DNA from 2 places in the Ruegeria sp. B11 genome. Region 2 is predicted to be linked to the other one. Evidence: riboswitches for the same ligand, from Rfam matches in the RefSeq annotation. Region 2 holds a riboswitch; the other holds the start of a gene.
What was found. Region 2 has a riboswitch for cobalamin ahead of ACR0I1_RS08905 (DUF1636 family protein). Riboswitches for the same ligand answer to the same signal wherever they lie in the genome.
Positions count from the first base shown of each region.

Region 1 (7,916 bases), on a different contig from region 2:
AGAAAATAGAAGATGCTGTGGCCTTTGTTGAAATCGATGAGTATGACCTGATCCTGCTGGACATCATGCTTCCCGACGGGGACGGGCGCGATTTCCTCAAACGGCATCGCGCCAGCCATCTGGACACACCTGTCATCGTTCTGACCGCCCGCAGTCAAGTGTCGGATCGAATCGGCTCACTCGATCTTGGGGCGGACGATTATGTCACCAAGCCCTTCGACCATGCCGAACTTGAGGCGCGCTGCCGCGCAGTGCTTAGACGCAAATCCGGCAAGACCAAAACGACGATTGAAATTGGCGGCGTCGTCTTTGATCCGGTTGCGGGTCATTTGACGGTGGGCGACGACATCGTCTCGCTTCGCAACCGCGAACTGCGCTTGTTGGAACTGCTGATCAACGCCCCCGGTCAGGTGTTTTCTAAGCAGAAGCTGGCGGACCGGTTGTTCTCCTACGACGACAATGTTTCGGACAATGCCATCGAGGTCTATGTCGGCCGACTGCGAAAGCATCTGGAAAAATCGGACCTCAGGATCACAACGTTGCGCGGTTTGGGCTACAGGCTGGATCATGGCAACTAATCCAAACGTTTCCGGATCACTACGAAACCGTCTTGCGCTAACGCTAATCGGCGGTGCCGCGATTCTGGCCCTTGTGCTGTTCTTTGCTGTCCGCGACTATGCAGTTCAGGTTGCCCAGCAAGGTCAGGACAACATTCTGGGTGCCTCAGTCACCTCGATCCTCGACGCCGCGGCGCTGCGCGGAGGCGAGCTTGAAGTCGATATCCCCTATGCTGCCTTTTCAATGCTGAGCACGCCGTCGGACGACCGGGTGTTTTATGCGATCTTTCAGGATGGCGAGTTCCTGTCCGGCTACGAAGACCTGACCCCAACTCAAGGACCCGCTGATGGAAAGTGGACCTTTCGCTTCGGTGAGGTGCGTGGTGAAAACGTTCGTCAGGTCAGTGCCAGCCGCACACTGGTCGGGCTGGGAAATCAGACAGAAATCGAAGTGGCCTTGGGACAGACCCAAGATGCGCTGTCGGAGACGCTGGATCAAATCTCACGCAATGCCGGCCTTTTGGGATTGGGGTTCTTTGTGCTTGCGGCTGTATTGTCCTTCTGGGTGAGTTCGGCCACCATTGGTCAGCTCGACAGATTAACGACATCCGTCACCCGTCGGGGACCGCAAGATCTCAGCCCATTCAAAAAACCAGTACCGCGTGAAATGGCGCCTTTGGTGTCATCGCTGAATTCGCTTATGGGACGCCTGGACCAGTCTCTCAGCCAATCCGAGGACTTTATCGCCGAGGCCGCCCATAGGGTCCGCACCCCGCTGGCAACGGTCAGGTCTTATGCCGAGGCGACGCTGCAACGGGTCGAGAGAGAAGACAACCGCGAGGCGTTAAGATCAATGATGCGCGCCATCGACGAAAGCTCTAGGGCTGCGGGGCAACTACTGGATCACGCCATGATCACATTCCGCGCCGACCATCTGGAGCGCGAGGATATCGATCTGGTGACTCTGATCCGTGAACTTGTCCAGCGCTTGACGCCCATCGCTGAAATGAAAGACCTTTCGCTTGCTTTGAGCGGCGATCCGCAGGTCATGTATTCGGGCGACCCCATCCTCATCCAAAATGCGGTGCGGAACATGGTAGACAATGCGCTTAAATATGCGCCAGCGGACAGTACCGTAGTCATCGATGTCGCAGGGTCACCCACAGCCCGGATCACGGTCAGTGACCAGGGGCCAGGCTTTCCGCCAGATGAAATCGAAACGCTCACAAGACGTTTCGAACGTGGTCAGAACGCGGCGGGAACCATCGGATCGGGCCTCGGGCTAACCATTGCCCAGGACGTCGCGGTCGCCCATGGCGGCACGCTGGTACTGTCAAACAAAGCGGAGGGCGGCGCATGCGTTATCTTGTCACTCTGATCCTGTGCCTATTCGCCAGCGGCGCAGGGGCTCAGGATTGGGAAGACCGACAAATATTCAACGAAAGTGCCGACGGCCCCCGACTGCGGGTCATTTCCAGCACCGATACCGCCCTGTTTGCGCCGCTGATCGAGGATTTCGTCGCCCAGAATCCAGCGATATCGGTCGAATATCTGGTGACCGGCACGGCCGATATCGACCGACGCGTCCGAGCCACGCCAGAAGCGTTCGACGTTGTCGTTTCCAGCGCGATGGACCTGCAACTGAAGCTCGCGAATGACGGATATGCGCTGGCGCTTAACGATCTTCCGCACCCCCCTTGGGCGCAATGGCATCAAAGCCTGTTCGCCTTCACTTCGGAACCCGCAACCATCGTTGTCAACCGCACCGCGTTCGAAGGACAACCAATGCCGCAAACGCGGCAGGAACTGATCGAAGCGCTGCGTGCCCGCCCGGATGATTTTCGGGGCAAAGTCGGCACTTATGACGTGCGCCAGTCGGGATTGGGCTATTTGTTCGCCACGCAGGACGCCCGCGCCTCGGAAACCTATTGGCGCTTGATGGAGGTTTTGGGCGGCCTGGATGTGCGGCTGTATTGTTGTTCGGGCGACATGATTAACGACCTGGCGGATGGTACAATCGCGGTGGCCTACAACGTGCTTGGCAGTTATGCGGCGGTACGAACAGAAGGAAAGGATGCCCTTCAGATCATTCTGCCTTCCGATTTTCAGACGACGATGATGCGAACCGCCATGGTAACTGGCAAAAGCCGCTTGCCGGAGGAAGCGGAAACCTTTGTCCGGCACCTGACCACGCTGAATCCGGAATCACTGGCAGCACTGCCACTTCTGGACACGCAGGACTCCACGACCGAAAGCGCAGCGATAGCGCTGGACCCTGCGTTGTTGACGTTCCTCGATACGCTGAAGCGCAGGAAGTTCCTGTCTGCCTGGGAAAGTGCCGCTATTCAAAGATGATCGGACTTAGACAACAACCCTATCCGTCATCGCTGAACTTGTTGCTTAACACTGTTGACGCTGGAAGACACTAGCCAGCCTGGGTTACGTCGCACGAATCTATAATCAGAAAAATGATCTCGGCTCAAAGTTTCTCGACGGCCACCTGCGCCCCCATGATGGCCTTGAGCCGCAGCCCCGCAGAATTTGCCCCGAGGAATTCGTGGAATGCACGCATCACGTCATCTTTCCACCAACCGCGCCTGTGATAATCGTCAAGCATGATTACGCCGCCTTCGATCATCTTGGGCAGCAAAGCACTCAGATCCGTCTTTACTCCCTCGTAGGAATGGTCGCCGTCCAAATAGGCAAACCCGATGCTTTGATCTTCAAACAAACGCAGCGCCGGTTGCGAATAGTCGCGAATGATCGAAACTTGCCCCTTGGCGATCTCGGTACTGTATTTACCCGTTACTGCATCGTAGATCCGATCCATATCCTTTTGCGTGCGCGCTCCGGCAAGCGAAGCACCGCCATCCGGATCTTGCTGTACTTGCCAGGGATCGATGAGGCACAATTTCGAGGGCTGCAGCTCTTCCAGCAGAATCCGCGAAAACTCGCCCTTCCAAACGCCAATTTCAACGCTCAGCCGTCCATGCGGCATGGCCTTGAGCATTTCGCGCCGCAGGGAATCCTTCCGCTCGCGCTGCTCAGCTTGCTTCTTGCGGCGATCCTCAGCAGATACAGCTTCACCCATAGACGTCTTCTCCGGTAGAGGAATTTTGCAACGCTTCAACCAGATCAACCCAGTCCGGTCTGGCTCTCAATTCTTCGGCTTTCGACCTGTGCCACTCACATGCTTGGTGATGGAGGTCTGCCAATTGCGGATCTGCCATCATCTCAGATTTGATGTCGTGCATAGCCGGCATGTGTTCCAGAATTGAGCGATCCTCAACATCATTGTGGTTCATCATGAGCCAGTATTTGAGCCCTTGATCCTGCCCCACATGATTGGTGCGCCCACGGTCGCGCTTGACCAAAAAGCTATCAGTGCTGCGCACAGCATAATGATGAATGCGCGCGAATTCATGGCTGAAACCACGCCATGCTTTCCATTTCACTTGGTCTGCTGGGTAGAGGTTCCCGCCCGAATCCCGCCACAACACCCCTTCGTATGGTGCGTCAGGGTTCGGTGCATCTTCTGGATTGATCCTGGGACGATGGGCGCGAAAACGGCTGAATTTCCCATTGTTGCGGAACAGCGTTTTGAACCCTTTGGTCCGGTGATGCGGATAGCCGTCTTCCGTGGCGGCCAGAAAGAAAGTCTCAGGTACAGGTCGATCAACGAAATCGTTCTGACCTGCGTTTCCGAACATGCGCCAGCAGATCGAGATCGCGTCCGCCACGCCGCTGGCCTCAACGAGGCTTCTTATATCACTATTGGGCAAACGGATATTGATATACTCGTCCACATCCAAACTGAGAATCCAATCCGAAGACAGATAGCTTGGGTGATTCCGCGCAAGCGAAAATGCACGAACCTGAGGCGCAGCGCGCGGACCCAGTCTGTTTCGTTGGTGGTGAGCCCAGCCAAGCACTTGCAACCGGTCACCCATGGCATCGGTACCATCAGCGCAATCATTGGTATAAATCAGAATGTCATCAAAACCGATTGCGTGGTTGTAGGCCACCCAATCGATCATGAAAGGCCCTTCGTTTTTCATCGTTGTTACGATGAGAAAGGTCTCATTCGTCATAAGTTGTTCTCTTGCCTGTGCCGGTGTCGGACTCCTGTCGACCTATTTAGAATAGCACCAGAATTTTGTCCAACCAGGTCGCCAGACAGCCGCAATGCTTGCCGATTAATCTATCTACCGATTCTGTGGGATCACCTCATAACCCGGTTCTTCTGGCTCGTCGTCCAGCATCTCGGTTGGGAACCCTGGCGCCTGGATCTCCAGTCCGGTCGCGTCCTCTAGCCGCCTGATGATGTTCGGGGACAATTCACGTTCACCATATCGCGCGATGCCATCTTCGAAAATCTTGATCATCAATGGGTTTATCTCAAGAGGAACTCCGGCACGGTCGGCGACCTCCTGAAACAGACCGATATCTTTTTTCACCAGGTCCATGGTGAAGGAAATATCGCGCGAGCCGTTCAGGATGACCTGACTTTCGGTCTCGTGCACGAAGGATGTGCCTGACGATATCTTAATCGCCTCATAGGTGGTTCCAAGGTCCATGCCGGCGGCCTTGGCTGTCACCAATGCCTCGGCGCAGGTGATCAGGTTGGCGGTAGCCAGATAATTGGTCAACACCTTCAGAACAGAGGCCGAGCCCAGATCGCCCGTGTGCAGAATGCGCCGCCCCATGGTGGTCAGGAATGGCAGGATACGTTCAAAAGTCTCACGATCACAGCCTGCGAAGATCGAGATATTACCCGTCGCTGCCCGGTGACATCCGCCCGAAACCGGGCAATCCACCGCTGCGCCGCCTCGTTCGATGACCATTGCGCCAAGGCGTTTGACTTCGGCTTCGTCAGTGGTCGACATTTCCATCCAGATTTTGCCAGGGCCGACCTCTGGCAACATTTCCTGCATCACCGCATCCGAGGCCGCAGGAGAAGGCAAACAGGTTATAACAGCATCGCAATCGCGCATCAGTTGCGCCGGGCTTTTGGCGGCTTTGGCACCCTTGGCGACGAATTCGGTCACCAGATCCGGGTTCAGGTCATGAACCGTCAGATCGATACCGTTTCGTAGCAGCGATCCAGATAGCTTGCCCCCTACATTCCCCAGCCCGATAAACCCTACTTTCATGCGCGGTATCCTCCTGTTCGCATCTTGCTGCCATGCCAGCACGTCGTTGCAGAAGTATCATGCCGCCCAGCGACCCCGACAGGTCGCTTTTTATCCGCTTTTTCACGGATCGGCGCGACTCGCTTGACAAGCAACCCTGCCCTGCCGCATGTCCCTTTCGTTGGTGTCTGCGAGAGCAGATGAAAAGGGAATGCGTCAGCGGTTTTTGCCGTCAAACGCAGCCGCCCCCGCGACCGTGACCGGAGAGGGTGCCCAAAGCCACTGGCAGTATGGCCGGGAAGGCGGGACATCCGACAGAGGCCTCCTCTGACATCCGCAAGCCGGGAGACCTGCCAACGCCCGAAGATGAAACCGGACGGGGTGTTCCGGTGTGGGGCTGTGATCGGCCCGCATGAAACCCCGTCCCCCACGAAGAGGATTTGGGGGGATGAGAGACATGACCGAGACCGCACCGGTCGAACTGCTGGTTTGCACTACCTGCCGTCGCGGGCTGCCTGTCGAGGATGACGCCCAGCGCCCCGGCACGTTGCTGCACAAGGCGCTTGAACAGGCGGGCCTGCCCGAAGGCATTACCTTGAAAGCTGTGGAATGCCTGTCGAATTGCGATGAAGGCTGCTCGATCGTGCTACGCGGAGGACCGGATCGCTGGACTTTCGTGTATGAGCATCTGAACGAGATCGACCATGTTGAAACCATCGTCGAAGGCGCAGCCAAATACCTCGCCACCGAGGACGGATTGGTCAAATGGCGCGAACGTCCCGAACATTTCCGCAAAAACTGTGCGGCCCGCATTCCCCCGATTGGAGCCCTGAAATGAGCAACCTTGAGAAACTCCCCGTCACTGTGATCACCGGCTTTTTGGGCTCGGGCAAAACCACTCTGGTACGTCACCTGATGCAGAACCCGCAGGGCAAGCGTCTGGCGGTGGTCGTCAATGAATTCGGTGATGTCGGCGTCGATGGCGATATCCTGAAATCCTGCGCCATTCCTGATTGCCCCGCGGAAAACATCATGGAACTGGCCAATGGCTGCATCTGCTGCACCGTCGCCGATGACTTCATCCCGACCATCGAAGCCCTGATGGCACTAGAGCCGCGCCCCGATCACATCCTGATCGAAACCTCCGGTCTTGCCCTGCCAAAACCGCTGCTAAAGGCGTTCGACTGGCCCGATATCCGCTCGAAAATCACCGTCGATGGCGTGATTGCTCTGGCCGATGCCGAGGCCGTGGCCGCTGGTCGGTTCGCTCCGAATGTCGAGGCGGTGGATGCGCAACGCATGGCAGATGACTCGATTGATCATGAAACTCCCTTGTCCGAGGTGTTCGAGGATCAGATTTCCTGCGCCGACATCATTCTGCTGACCAAGCCCGATCTGGCTGGCCCGGAAGGCGTTGCGAAAGCGAAAGAGATCATCGCCGCCGAAGCGCCCCGCCCCATGCCCGTGGTCGAAGTGGCCGAGGGTGCCGTGGACGTCCGCGTCGTGCTGGGTCTAGAAGCCGCGGCCGAGGATGACATGGACGCGCGTCCCAGCCATCACGACGGCCATCACGATCACGAGCATGACGATTTCGAAAGCATCATCGTTGAACTGCCCGAGCAAATCGATCCGATTGATCTGGTCGCCAAGATTGAACGATTGGCCAACGAGTTGAATATCCTGCGCGTCAAAGGCTATGCCGCCGTTCAGGGCAAGCCCATGCGCCTACTGGTTCAGGCCGTCGGTGCGCGCGTGCGTCACCAATATGACCGCCCGTGGGAGTCCGGCGAAGACCGTCGCTCGCGCATTGTGGTCATTGCCGAGCATGACGATATCAAAGAGGCCGAGATCCGCGATATCCTTGTGGGTGTAACCGAGGCTGCCGAGTAAGACTTATGCACGTCGTCTTCCGCGAAAGCCATGGGCTCGAAGAAACCGAGACCCCGACCGATCTGGGTCAGAGCCCGGCGGACCTTGTGGTGCTGTCCTTTTCCGACAGTGACCTTGGCGCTTTCGCGGCGGGATGGCATCGTGGAAGTGGGCCTGAAGGACGCATGCCAACGATGCGGCTGGCCAATCTGACGGCGCTGAAGCATCCCCTCTCAGTCGACACATATGTCGAGCAGACACTGGAGGGCGCAAAGGGCATCCTGATCCGTCTGATCGGTGGAGTGCCCTATTGGGCCTACGGCTTGCAGCAGGTTCTGGCGCTGGCGCAGGCCAAAGG
Region 1 is NZ_JBQFVO010000003.1:20,357-28,272, forward strand. It holds gene ACR0I1_RS11860 (response regulator transcription factor) at 1-578, shown strand, start outside; gene ACR0I1_RS11865 (sensor histidine kinase) at 568-1,935, shown strand; gene ACR0I1_RS11870 (ABC transporter substrate-binding protein) at 1,914-2,912, shown strand; gene ACR0I1_RS11875 (class I SAM-dependent methyltransferase) at 3,037-3,648, opposite strand; gene ACR0I1_RS11880 (glycosyltransferase family 2 protein) at 3,641-4,648, opposite strand; gene ACR0I1_RS11885 (NAD(P)-dependent oxidoreductase) at 4,763-5,749, opposite strand; cobalamin riboswitch at 5,855-6,061, shown strand; gene ACR0I1_RS11890 (DUF1636 family protein) at 6,147-6,527, shown strand; gene cobW (cobalamin biosynthesis protein CobW) at 6,524-7,579, shown strand; gene cobN (cobaltochelatase subunit CobN) at 7,585-7,916, shown strand, end outside.
Region 1: linked by a shared signal. The riboswitch ahead of ACR0I1_RS11890 (DUF1636 family protein) and the one ahead of ACR0I1_RS08905 (DUF1636 family protein) in region 2 are both predicted to bind cobalamin.

Region 2 (7,916 bases):
CACCACGCCAACGATGCCCAGCCCGGCACCGATCACGGCTGCAAACAACGCGCGGGGCAATCGCAGGTCGAATACGATCCTATGCAGCGGCGACATCTCTCCGTCCTGCAACCCGGTACCGTGCAAGATCGCGGTGAAGGTGTCGGACAAAGGAATCGAGGTTGTGCCGTAGATCGTGGAAATCAGCAAAAGGGCGGTCAGAACGACCGCCCCCAGCAACAACGTCAGGCCCAGTCGGCCCATATTAGCTCTGACCCGGATGCATCGCGCGCGCCATCTTCGAGATCGCTTCGATATTTGCCGGTCCGGGCGTCAGCTCTTCGTAGCGCAATCCGATCCAGCGTTCGTTCTTGACGGCATCAGTCTGCGACATGACGGGATGTTCCTGCAGGAACTTGAAAGTGTCCTCGGCGCCATTGCCGGTCTGATAATCCAACAAAACCAGGAATTCCGGGTTCGATGCGGCAACGGCCTCCCACGAAGTGCGGCCCCAGCTCGTGTCCATGTCATGAGTGACGTTTTCACCACCGGCGGCTGTGATCATCGCATCGGGAATCGCGAATTTACCGGCGGTAAACGGAGCATCTGCAGGACCATCCAGAAGAAAGACGCGGGGCTTGGGCAGTTCAGCAGTCTTGGCTTCGATCGCTGCCAGCTGCTCTTTCCAGCCCGAGACCAGAGCTTCGGCCTTGTCTTCGACTTGCATCACCTTGCCCAAGCGCAACACATCGCCAAACAGAAGATCCATGCTGGCTTCGGGGCGATCCTTGTCCAGATGGACACAGCTTTCCGTTAGAACCAAGGTCTTGATTCCGAACGGTTCCAATGTATCTGGGGTCACATCACCACCCGGCTTCATGCCATAGTACCAACCGGCAAAGAACAGGTCGGGTTCAACCGCCACCAAGTTTTCGACGGTCGGATATTTCGGCGCAAGCTCGGGGATGTCGCCGCGCAGGGCATCAAAATCAGGGCTGGTCTTGTACCAGCCGGTGATGCCGGTCAGGCCGACGATCTTGTCCTGCAGACCCAATGCAAAGGCCATATCGGTCATGTTCATGTCATGCACAACCAGGCGCTCGGGCGCGGTATCAAAAACCAGCGGTTCGCCGCAGTTGTCTACGGTGACTTCTTGCGCAGCAGCACCGCTTGCCATGGCGGTGGCCAACGCCACGGGCCAGATGTATTTCATCTCAGTGTGTTCCTTCGACTAAGTTGAGATTGTGGTTCTTCGAATATCAAGCGCCGGGATCACGCGGCCTTCGTGGAGAAAGCAGAGGAAATCAACGCCAAAAGTTTCGCGGACTCTTTCGGGTGTCAGCACCTTGTCCACCGATCCAAACTCGATCATGCGGGTCGATTTCATCAGCGCCACGTGTGTGGCGAATTCGGGGATCATGACCAGATCGTGTACGATCATGACCACGGTGATCCCAAGCTCGGCGACCAAAGACAGCATCCGCCCTTTTGCATCAGGATCCAGATGGTTGGTCGGTTCGTCCAGAAACAGCAACGAAGGGTTCTGCGCCAAAGCGCGCGCGATATGGGCACGCTGACGTTCGCCTCCGGACAGTTGGGCCATGCGCTTGTCCGCGAGATTGGCGAGACCGGTCAGGTCTAAAATCCGGTCCAGCTCTTGCGCGTGGCCTTCGGCAGATCGGTCCGCACGGATGGGTATTTGCCCCAGCGCAACATAATCGCGTAACGCCAAGCGTCCATCGGGCAGTTCCTGCTGACCTACCACTGCAATCATGCGCGCACGCTCTTTGGCGGAGAGCTGTTTCAGACTGCGTCCTTTGATCCGAACATCGCCAAGTGCCAGCGGCTCAGCGCCGCACAACAGATTGAGAAGCGTCGTTTTCCCCGCCCCGTTCGGGCCGGCGATGGCTAGAATGGAACCCTCGTCCAACTCGAACGAGACGCCCTGCAACAGGACATCTCCGTTAAGGGCATAATACTCAAGGTTTTCGGCAATCAGAAAGGGTGGCAACGTCATTGCGATGCCCCCTGTTCGATCCGCGGCATGCGCGAGAGGGTTTTATTGAACAACGCCTGCGGGCGATCCTTGGCATTTGTCCAGCCATCCGGGCTTTCACGATACTGGGCTGCAAACTCAGCCAGCGCCTGCACCTCATCCGCGGTCTGAATGCCACCAAAAAGGTATTGCGCCTTTCCTACGGCCTGGAACCCAACCGTTCTGGGACTATCGCAGCCTGCCATGCAAGACGACGCGCGGATCGCAAAGCCGCGAGGTAATTTCCCAGTCAACGCATCGCAAATTTCATCGAGGCGCAGCCCTTCAGTGCAGCTTTTGCAGACTAGAATGAAATGATCAGGCGTATCTGGCATGGTCCACTCCACTTGTTTCCAAGCGCATGCGGAAGCTGCCGACAATGTAAACACGCGATTGACGCGCCATCAAAGCCTCCTTCCAGGACGCCCCGCCCCGGGTTGGTTAAACATCTGATGGCAGGTCTCCTGACTTGCGGGTCCGCGCTCGGCCAACCTTCCCGATCCTGTGGACCAGTGGCTGTTTGGCCTTGCTCACCGCTTACAGTTGCGGGGGCAGTTACGGAATTGGCACCTTTTGGCAAACCTCACCGTATTCCCTTTTCATCCCGCGGCAACACCACCGGGAACCATCAATCGATTGAGTGCCCGAGAACACCGGACACGTCAATGATAAAGTCGAAGGCGCCCAACTCTGGTCGAGGATCGAGCGCCGGCAACCACGTGTCCGAAGCACCAACCGAATAGCTTGGGCTGCGCGCCGAATTTGTCTGGCCACGGCTGTCCATAGTTGGTGTGTTTGGAAATTAGACAATCTGAGGTAAGCTGAACAAATTTAGAGGTTTAGCTTTGTCAGCGCCTTACCCCTGATTGATCATTGCCTGGGTTTATCCAAGGAGACGGTTCTTTGACGCATGTTTCGCAAAACGCATTGCCGCCGGATATTGTTGATGATGTCATTGACCACAATCTCGAGGCCGTTGCACGGTGGAAAGGCCATCGCTTAAGGGCTCAGCATGGGCGCAGTCACGGGTGTGTGGCTGCAACATTCACCGTCAGAAACGATCTACCAGAACAGTTCCGTCACGGCCTGTTTGAACAGCCCGCTGCCTATTCAGCCGCACTTCGCTTTTCCAACGGCGCGCATCTGGATGACCGGAAATCGGATGCCCACGGGATGGCGATCAAGCTTTTTGACGTGCCAGGCCCCAAGCTGATCGACGCCGAGGCACTTGCGCATCTGGGGACCACACAACTCAGCGACGAGTTCGATTTCGTATTGGTCGATCAGGATGTGTTTCCCAGCTACGTCCCCGATGAATATGAGCGATTGGGCAGGCTTGTCGCCACATTACAAGCGGTCCAGCACGCGATCAAAGGGCGACGAAAATGGAGCCTTAGGTTGATCACCAAAGGGCTGCGCGCAGGATTTCGCGCCTTCCTCACTCGTGAAGGCAAGCGTCAGTTTCGCGTCGCGAGTGATTTTGCCTCGAACTATATGCACTCGCCTTTTGAGGTCCATTTCTGGTCGACAACACCGTATCGGCTGGGCCCCGATCTAACGGTCAGATACTTGGCCCGCAGCGCGAAACCAAAAATTCCGGCACATCCGGTAGACGACCCAGATGGGATCGGGCAGTGTTTGCGGCAAGACGTGGCCGATGGAGATAATCACTTCGAGGTGTGTGTGATTGAGCCCCCGCGCCCGGCCGACGAATTCGATGTGCTCGACAATCGCATCCGGTGGGCATGCGATCCGCAACCAGATGCACCTCTTGATCCGTACCATCATACCGTCACGCCCGTGGCGGATATCACGATTCCCAAAGGTGCAGAATTTGATCCGCAGAATGGAGACGCGATGAGCTTCTCGCCCTGGCGTGTCACGGCAGATCACGAACCTTTAGGACCGATTAATGCGATCCGGCTCAGAACCTATCTGAGCTTGGCCCGCGCCCGGTTCCCGAATCGATGACCAAACGGAGATGTATTGATGCTGGACGTTGATGATCTGATCAAACTCGGATTCAAGATCTCCCCACCCGTTACGAGCTATTTAGCCGCGATCAGGCTTGCAAACGCCGCGAAGATCCACCGACCGCGGCCCTATACGATGGGCGCAGACTACACGACATGGCCCGGCGTGTTTTCCCATCGCTGGATCGGTCGGCATACAACGCCAGAAGACCTCTCACCCATCCTGCCGTCGGAAAGCGAAGTTGCTGATCTCTTTCGCCGACGGACACAAATGGATGGCAGCCCGCTTACCTTGATGTGCCCGCAAGGATCGACACTATTGTTTATCTCGGCCGCACAATGGTTTACCGACAGTTTCCTTCGCACCTTTGGGGCGAAAGGACCGGTTGATCAGACGGATTCGAACCACGAAGTCGATCTGTGCCAAATCTACGGGCTGAACGATTTTCAGACCGACATGCTGCGCGAACGCGATCCCGATACCAATGAACTAACCCACCGGCTGGCCTTTCGTCTGGATACACAGGGCGAGATGTGGGCTCCGAAGCTGTTTCAAAAAAACCAATCCGGTGGTGTTAAGCTAGCACCCCCTTTTGATGGCAGTCTCGCCACTGGCGAGAATTGCGGAAAGCCGTTGCACGATCCCTGCAAGCTGTGGAATGCGGTGAAACGGGCGCATCCGGGTCTCAGCGATCACGCAATCGACCAGCTACTGCTCGATTTTCATGCAACCGGGCTCGATAATGGCAATGGTACGATAGGCTATATCACGATCAATACACTGATGTTGCGCGCCCATAACACCTTTGCCGATCTGTTGTGGCGCGAAAAGCGCGGCATATCAGGCTGGGATAAAGAGCGTGTGTTCCAGACTACACGCTGCACCTTGATCGCATTGCTGATCAAGCTTGTGCTTGAGGACTACATCGCCCACATCGCCAATATGCCTTTCAAACTACCCGTTGGCGTCAATCGCTGGCAACCGTGGCATCATTCCAACCAGATCGCGATTGAGTTCAATTTGCTCTACCGCTGGCATTCGATGATCCCCGAGCGATTCATAATCGACGGCGCACAGGTTGGCCCGGAGGGGTTCAGATTCAATCCACGACTGGTCGAACAAACAGGCTTGGCGGAAATGATCCGATCATTGTCGCGCCAACCTGCGGCCCGCATGTCGCTGCGCAACACGCCCGATTTCCTGTTCCAAAGGCCTGCGCCCGGTGCTCCTGCCCCTGTCGAAGCTACAATTGCCCTGACGCGTAAGGCGCGTCTTCCGTCGCTGAACACTTATCGTCATCATTTCTGCCGCAAACCGCATTCAAGCTTTACTGAGATGATTGGTGATCAGCCGTTTGCGGAAGAATTGATTGCCGACCTGAGCCGGCTCTATTGCGACGTCAATAGGGTCGAGTTGTTCCCTGGTCTCTTTGCGGAACAGCACAAGGGCGATGTGATCATGGGCGATCTGATGACATCGATGGTGGCGTATGACGCGATCACGCAGCTTATGAACAACCCGATGGTATCCAAAAATTTGTACTCGGCTGAGACTTTTTCAGAGAAAGGTTTTCAGTTGCTGAAGAAAACTTCGTCATTCTCGCAGGTGGCGCGTTTTGTTGGCTTGGACCTGCAACCCGAAGACTGCACTTTAGGTCGACGTCCCGGCGGGACCTAAGGCGCGACCGCGCTCTCTTCCAGCTCAGTAATCCGCGCGGCAATTTCCGTATCGGCTGGCCGGATGCAGGCAAGATCACTCAGCGCGCGCAATTCATACAGCGCCGCGCCCTGATCATTTGCCACGGCTATAGCTTCACGCAAAGCCGCCTCAGCCGCGCCGAACGGACTACCTTGTTCCAGTAGAAGAGCCGCCTTTATCCGGTGGATTTCAGCCTCATAGTTCCGCTCGTCAGTGTTTTCTGCACATGTCAGACCAGCCTCCACCGCATCCAACCCTTTCTGAATCTCACCCAGAGCAAGATAGCCCCGTGCGAGCTCGGCGTTGACGAGCACGCCAGCCGCCTCGGCACCCGTTGCGTGCATCCTTCCCCAAGCGGCCTGCAGCATGGCCACGCCCTCTGTGGCCTCGCCGGTTCTGATGGCAGCCCCGGCAAGATGGGCCGTCGCAACAGCTTGGTAATAAGGGCCGCCCTTGTCCTGAACAGCCGCGCTCAGCGCCTTGGCCATGCGCGCATAATCCGGGTGGTCCATCTGCATGTGGATTTCGGTCAACCAATGCATTGCATTTGCAATGATCAAGGGCTGGCCCGACGCCATCGCGGCGTCAACTGCCCGCTTGGCTTTGGCGAGTGCCACCTCAGTTTTGCCCTGAAAGCTGTCGACCAGCGCGCTCATACTCTCGATTTGTATCACGGCTGCAATATCGGGGCTGTTTCCAGCTTCGGCGCAATGCGCATCCGCATGAGACGCCGCTTGTTCCAGAGCTGCTGCCGCATCCTGAAACCGACCGCGCGGGGATAGCGCGGCCCCACAGATGTAGTTTCCAACCATTCGGGTGTGGTGATCGTCATACGCATCGATGATCGCTTGCCCCCATTGCTCGGCGTTCTGGTAATCACCTTTGACCATTGCAGCGGTAAACAGACCCCTGCCCGCGCGCACAAGAGTACGCCTGTCGCCCAGCTTTTCAGCCAGTTCAAAACTGCGCCCAAAGGCATCGATTGCGGGCTTGGCACCATAACCGACATGCACGCGCTCGGCAGCGGCCAGAAGGAATTGCAAGTTCAATTCAGCTTTATCGCGTTGGTCTGCGGGCAACTCGTCCAACAGCCGCAATCCGTTTCGGGCATGCTGAGCCCCTTCGCGATTTGCGTGCCGCCTCAGGTTCAGCCGCGCGGCCTCCGACCAAGCGGCCACCGCCTTCGTTGTTTCACCGGCCAGTTCCCAGTGCCGCGCTATTTGTTCAGGCTGTCGGGCGGCTTCCGGTTGGGCGGCAAGGGCTTCTGCCGTGCGTCGATGCAAATGAATGCGACGGTCCCGCACAAGGCTTTGATATGCCGCCTCACGCACCAATTCATGGCGGAACCGCCAGATCATTTCTGCGTCGTCATTCGCGCCGGGCAGATGTTGCAAAATACCCGTGGCGGCGAGCCCAAAGATCGCGTCTTCGGACTCGTCTTCAGTCAGTTCACTGATCTGAGCCAGCAAAGGCGCCCCAAAGGCACCACCAATAACAGCGGCCTCGATCGCGGCACGTCGGAGTTCTCCGACCTCGTCAACCTGTTGCGCCAGGAGGTCATGCAAGGTGGCGGGAATGTTGTCCACGATACGTTCAGGCGACGCAGCGATGGCGGCAGAGCACTCCTTGATGAAAAGGGGCACGCCATTGCCCCGCGCCAAAATCTGCGCCGTGGTGCGGTCGTCAAGGCGCTCACCCGAGGCCGCCTTGGCCAGTTCTGACGATGTCGCATCATCGAGCGGTGGAAGCGACAATTGCTCAAGAGACGGTATGCTCTCTTTGATCGCTGATGGCGCCGGCATCCGCGAAACCATCAACATCAGGACGGGAAGTGATGTCAGATGCTCGGCCACGTCGCGCAGCACCGAAAGGGTCGATGGGTCGACCCATTGCATATCCTCAACCACGACAAGCACCGGCCCCTCTCGGCTGAGTTTTTGGTAGACGCGGATGAATATGTCACTCAGTTGCGCGCGCAGTTCGTCCTCACTGGTCGTCCCGCTGTCGCCAGGGCCCGGGGCAAGAATGAAATACAGCGTGCGAAGTTGCGCGTCGTCCAGAATATCGCTCAGATGTTCTGACAACCGGTTGCGACGCGCGGCAATATCGTCCTGATTGTGGATGCCGCACCACCGTTCGACCTGTGATATGAAGGGAAAGAACGGTGTGCTGACATGGAACGGGCTGCAGTGATAGGTCACCCATGCCTGCGGCCCGACCGATGAACGCA
Region 2 is NZ_JBQFVO010000002.1:233,979-241,894, reverse strand. It holds gene ACR0I1_RS08920 (FecCD family ABC transporter permease) at 1-243, opposite strand, end outside; gene ACR0I1_RS08915 (ABC transporter substrate-binding protein) at 245-1,192, opposite strand; gene ACR0I1_RS08910 (ABC transporter ATP-binding protein) at 1,211-1,996, opposite strand; gene ACR0I1_RS08905 (DUF1636 family protein) at 1,993-2,349, opposite strand; cobalamin riboswitch at 2,452-2,659, opposite strand; gene ACR0I1_RS08900 (catalase family protein) at 2,918-3,985, shown strand; gene ACR0I1_RS08895 (peroxidase family protein) at 4,004-5,665, shown strand; gene ACR0I1_RS08890 (ATP-binding protein) at 5,662-7,916, opposite strand, start outside.